2 regions of the Sulfurovum xiamenensis genome follow, and region 1 is predicted to be linked to the other one. Evidence: riboswitches for the same ligand, from Rfam matches in the RefSeq annotation. Region 1 holds a riboswitch; the other holds the start of a gene.
The links. A riboswitch is a leader RNA that binds a small molecule or an ion and turns the genes downstream of it on or off. The one in region 1 is predicted to bind cyclic di-GMP.
Positions count from the first base shown of each region.

Region 2: linked by a shared signal. The riboswitch ahead of PF327_RS02405 (ABC transporter ATP-binding protein) and the one ahead of PF327_RS03425 (DUF4382 domain-containing protein) in region 1 are both predicted to bind cyclic di-GMP.

Region 1 is NZ_JAQIBC010000002.1:60,739-63,837, reverse strand. It holds gene PF327_RS03425 (DUF4382 domain-containing protein) at 122-1,042, opposite strand; cyclic di-GMP riboswitch class I at 1,091-1,170, opposite strand; cyclic di-GMP riboswitch class I at 1,247-1,324, opposite strand; gene PF327_RS03420 (sensor domain-containing protein) at 1,438-3,099, opposite strand, start outside.
Region 2 is NZ_JAQIBC010000001.1:461,685-464,783, forward strand. It holds gene PF327_RS02400 (lasso peptide biosynthesis B2 protein) at 1-207, opposite strand, end outside; gene PF327_RS02405 (ABC transporter ATP-binding protein) at 179-1,963, opposite strand; cyclic di-GMP riboswitch class I at 1,995-2,093, opposite strand; gene ribA (GTP cyclohydrolase II) at 2,144-2,725, opposite strand; gene hemB (porphobilinogen synthase) at 2,898-3,099, shown strand, end outside.

The sequences.
Region 1 (3,099 bases):
TATAAAACATGCTTATTATATAAGATAAATGATTAAATAGCTCTTTGAGCGTGAAGAAGAATCATAGGCTAAGATTTATTTATTGAGTTTCCCCACTTCTAATAAGTGAGGAATATGTGGCCTAAGGCAGTGTAGTTGATATTGTTTCGTCCGTAATGTCCTGGTTTGTTGTTTCACCTGGCAATACAACGATATCATCAAAGTATCCTAAGATGTCTTTAAAAGTACCATTAACATCCTGTGAAGTAACTACAAGATCATATGTACCTATAGTAAGCCATGGTAATGTATAGCTTCCGTCAGTAGCATCTGTACTTAAAATTGCTTTTCCAAAATTATTGGTTGCATTTGATTCATTAGAATCCCAGCTTCCATCTTCGTAAGCATAGACAATTACTGATGAAACATTTTCATCTAAATTCAATGTCATTGTACCATTGATCTCACCTACTTCTATATTATCAATAATCTTGATAGTAGGATTTAACTTATAGGTAACATTTACATTCTTCTTAACATTACCGGTCACAGTCACAGATTTTCTTACATCGAAATCAGCTGTAACATTCACTGTACCACCGGCTGGTATCGTAAATCCTCCGATTGCTTTGTAGCCTGTTTGATCACCGCTTGGAACTTCTAAGGGTTGCATGCCACCAACAACCAGATCAACATAACACTCATTTGTATTGAGTACAAAACGTACATGATCTATCTCTCCTGCGGGTAACTCAACTTTATTTAATAGTGTCGTGTTTCCGTCTTGCAGATCGAGTAAATTAATGGTTCTTGATTCATTTAGGTCCACATCTTGCCAACCATCACTGCTATCTGCATATTGGTAACGCAGTGCATCAAAAGTTACATACACACCTTTTACATTTTTATCATCAGTAGGTGCATCTGTTAGACGCAGAGCAACTGTACCTGTACTAGCGGTACTAGCAGAACTGTCAGTAGTTATACCACCTCCACATCCAGAGATAAGTGTCATCAGTGTGAACGATACTATCATACCGATCAGAGCATGAAATTTTTTCATAAATATCCTTAGTGTAATTGAATGTTGCACAAAAGAAGTAAGATTCATTTTGGCAGCCTGGCGATCTTAATATTTTAAGACCCATAGCTTTCCGTCCTTGCTTCACAACAAGTTTGGCACAACAAAATAAATTGAATTAAATAATATTTGCAATTAAAACAGGTAGGAAAAAGGCAGAATCATACATCATACACACATATGGTATTTGGCAACCTGGCGATCTTAAAGTTAAGACCCATGGCTTTCCGTCCTTGCTTCACAACAAGTTTGGCACAACAAACAATATTTAAAAAGTCTCTTTACGATAAACAAAAGCATTATATAGAATCAAAAATTAGATACATCTTTAATGACATAAATATGAAAGGGAGATAAAAACATAAGAATTTATGTAACTATGTTAAAAAACGTTCACTAAACTCTTCTGCATCAATGGCTTTGCAAAAATGGTATCCTTGATACCTAAGTTTTGGATCTAACTCTCTCAGCAGCTCTTGTTGCTGTTCATTTTCAATACCTTCTATAACGATGTTATAGTCAAATTGTCTTCCTATACCCAAAATACTTGAAACAAGATGTACCTCTTTAGCGCTGGTTTCGATATTTTTTATGAATTCCTTATCTATCTTCAATGTATGGAAAGAAAGCTTCTTCAAATAAGATAAAGAAGAGTAGCCTGTACCAAAATCATCGATGGCACATCTTACTCCCTGTCTCCGTAATTCAGTGATGACATCTTCTGTATAATCAAAATTATCAATCAGTGATCGTTCTGTGATCTCTATCATAATGTCATTAGTCTCCAGTCCATACTCTTTTAACTTTTTGAGAAATTCTCTAGCAAAATCATTTTCTACAAATTGCTGTGCATTGACATTCATTGAAATATACTCAAGATTCCATCTATTCTCTTTTTTCCAGTGAGATATATGCTGACATATAGTATCAAGAACCCACCATGTAATCTGTGAAATCAGACCTGCTTTCATAGCCAATGGTATAAAATCCTGTGGTGAGAGAGACCCTCTTGTCGGATGTTCCCAACGTACAAGTGCCTCCGCAGAACTCACGATATTACCATCTATGGAAACAACCGGTTGATAAAAGAGACCCAACTGATTATTTTTGACTGCATATATCAGATCATGCTGAAGTATAAATAGCTCTTTTTGTTGTTTGTCCAAAGAGGAATCATAATAGGCGATATGTCCATTATCAATCTTTGCTTGATACATTGAAAGGTCAGCATGTCTTATGATCTCTACGATATCCTTATAACCAGGATCCATAAGCACGATACCAATACTTGATTTAATATGTAAATGCATCTCTTTTATAATAAATGGTTCTAAGAAAAGATCCTGTATCTCTCTAGAAAACTCTTCAGCTTCTTGATTTGCCATATTTTTATCTTCTGATACATGTGGAATGATAATGATAAATTCATCTCCCCCTAATCTGCTTACCATACAATCTTTTCCTAAAAGATTGGTCAAACGTTTAGAAACAGCAAGAAGAACATCATCTCCAACTTGATGTCCCAAAGAGTCATTAATGCTTTTAAACTGATTGAGATCAAGATAAAAAAGTATGGAAAAATATGTTTGATGTTTTGGACTCGTTACAAGGTTCTCCATATAGATTCTAAAACCTCTACGATTTAACAAACCTGTAAGTACATCATGCTGCACCATATATTCAAGATCTATTAAGGCGGTATGTTCTTTCGTTTTATCCTCTATCATACCTACGCCACCCAAAATATTATTATCCAGATCGGTAAAAGAAAACACTTTGGCATCGATCCAAAAAGACTTATTCTTTAGAGATACATAGGGACCTTCATAAGACTCTGTTCCCTCTATAATGGCATTTTCTAATACTTTTACTATATCTCTATCCGGAAGGAGATGAAGATCCATACCTCTGATCTCATCTGTTTCATACTCAAAGAGTTTCTTTAACTGTTCATTGCACTCCAGTACCTTGAGGTCTTTATCATAGGTAAAGATACCAAGAGGTGCATTTTTAAACAAACTGTTTAAGAGCATATGCTC
Region 2 (3,099 bases), on a different contig from region 1:
CCCCACTAAAGTAGCGGTCTGCATTTCATCATCCGTTAATGGAGTCATCTCACCTTTGCTTTTTTGATGTTCCAAAGAATGGGTTAAACGTTTAAAAGAGACACTCAAAATCGCTGCACGCATGATGCCAAGCATCATATAGGCTTCCAAGAAGAGTTTTTTCTCTTTGTTTGTTAAGTTAACAAATTGTTGTATTTTTCTCAGCATCAAACTCTGCCTGTATCAGTCCTATTTTTCGAAGTTCTTCATAACTTCCCTCTGCCTTTACATACCCATCATCAATGAAATAGATATGATCTGCCTGCTTGATCGTTGTCGTTCTGTGTGCAATGATAATCGTGGTACGACCTTTAAGAAATGCCTCCAGTGTTTCATAGAGATGATACTCTGTTTCGTTATCCAATGCAGATGTTGCTTCATCAAATATAACGATCTTTGGATCTGAAAGTATCAACCTGGCGATGGCGAGCCGCTGACGCTGACCACCAGAGAGACGGATACCATTTTTACCGATACACGTTTCCAATCCATCTTCTAATTTGGCTACAAACTCTTCAAGTTGTGCAGCTTTCAGTGCTTCGTAGATCTCTGTCTCACTTTTCTCTTTAAAAAGAGTGAGATTCATACGAATAGTATCGTTGAAAAAGAGTGCTTCTTGTAGCATGAGTGCCGTATTCTCGCGTACAATGGGTAAGCCTATCTTCTCTATAGGAACATCTCCATAAAGTATCTCTCCCCTATGTGAAGGATAAAACCCTACCATGATTTGAGCAATGGTTGTTTTCCCGCTTCCACTTGGACCGATGAGTGCGATCTTTTGCCCTTCTTTTGCTTTTAAATTAATATTATGCAGTACTTCTTTCCCATTGCCATAGGAAAAAGATATCTCTTTTAATTCTAGGGAAGTCGTTTTTTTATCTTCAAATGGGTTACACTCATGTGGATAATGTGGCTCATGGGAAAGAGTAAGTAATGTATTGATACGTTCAAGTGCCGGTTTGATAGTTTGATAGGAGATGACCAATCCCATCAATTGCTGCATAGGAGAAACAAGCGTAGAAAGGTAAAAAAGAAAAGCTATCATCATTCCAACGGTTAAATCTGAATATGCCACTGCAGCTATACCCAGTCCTCGAAAGATATCCACTACCGTATTGGTCAAAAGTGTAGATGAAGTTTGTGCAACAGAAGCTTTGTAACCATAGTCAAGTGATGCCGACTCGATCTCTTTTGCATGTCCCTGAAGAATACCAAAGAAGCTTCGTTCCTGGTTACTTACACGTACTTGTACAAATAGTTCTAAAGTTTCATTGAGGAGTTCATGATAAATTTCATAGGCTTTATATTGACGTCGAAGCAGTTCTCCTGTCTTACGTCCCAAAAGTTTAGAAAAAGCTAAGAAAAAAGGGTTGAGTAAAAACACCAATAATGCCAAGACCCAGTTCATCCAAAGCATGATCACAGCAATACCCAGCAGCATGAGAGAAGCACTCAAGAGTGTGGTAACTATCTGTCCGGAAAAACCACTGATACTCTCTACATCCTGCACACTCTTTGAAGCGATGTTCCCCGACTTCAGTGACTCATATTCTGAAAGTGAGATACGTTCTAAATGATGTAAGATTCGATGTCGTAGTAGATAACTTATCTTTTGTGTGATTTTAGTTGCGTAGAAAGTTTTTTTGTTATTCAAAAAAAATGCTAGAAATCTCAATGTGAGTATCACTGCGAGTATCACAGAGATATACAACCAAACTTCAGAATTCCCAAAGATACTGGAAATGAATTCTGTCATCTTCCCTGGATGCCCGAGCAGGACCTCGTCTATCAAAAGAGGCATAAGCATTGGTATAGGAAGCAAAAGCAACGTTGCACCTATCCCCAATAGGTTGGTACGCCAAAAATCTCTCTCTTGTGCCTTTATCTGATCATGGAGTGTTTTAAATGTATACTTGCCTGTCATCTTAACCTATTGTTTTATTCCGTACATTAAGTTAGGTAACCTGGCAATCTTCTCTGTTACTATCAAATGATAGTATGAAAGACCCATGGCTTTCTGACCCTGCCTCACAACAGGTGTAGCATTTATCTTATCAATTTTTATGAGTATATCATAAAAATTGATATTTTTTTAGTAATGACGTTAAAGCAGATGTCCCATCTGGTCTTTTTTCACTTGTAAATACCCCTCGTTATGAGGATTAGGCGTGATCTGGATAGGAAGTCGTTCTATGATCTCAATGTCACCCAGGCTCTCTATCTTTTTAGGATTATTGGTCAGCAGTTTGAGTTTTTTAATGCCAAAATGATGTAAAATGAACTCAACCACTTCATAGGTACGTTCATCTGCCTTAAATCCTAATTGATGGTTTGCTTCTACAGTGTTAAAACCTGCATCCTGGAGAGCATAGGCATTCACTTTATTGAGCAATCCTATATTCCGTCCTTCTTGACGATGGTAAATGATCATTCCACCCTCTTTTGCAATAAGTTCCAGTGCATATTGCAATTGCTCGCCACAGTCACACTTCACTGAGCCAAGTGCATCACCGGTCAGACATTCAGAATGTACACGTACGATCGGTTCATCCGATAAGTTATCTGTAAAAATGGCCAAATGCTCTTTACCTTCACCATTTTTTGTGACTTCTTTAAATGCTTGTATTTTAAATATGCCATATTTGGTTGGTAACGTAGCGATTTGTGATATATCTATAGTAATCATGATGAGATTATACTTTAAGAATGGACAATTAATAATTAATAATCCATAATTAGTGTAAAATACATATTTAATTATCATGCAAAAAGAATAAAACCCTTTTTTGCTACGCTAACGCTGTGTTTCTACAGTAAAAAGCTCACATGATCAGTCACTACAACAATCAAGGAATACTATGTTCGCACGTTTTAGAAGAAAAAGAATCAATCCCGTCCTAAGAGACCTCCTTCAAGAGACACACCTCAATGTCAATGATTTCATCTACCCGCTTTTTGCAAAAAACGGTACGGGTATCAAAGAAGAGGTAGCCTCTATGCCTGGTGTTTTCCAAATGAGCATTGATGAGATCGTCAAAGAGTGCGGTGAACTCAAAAAAC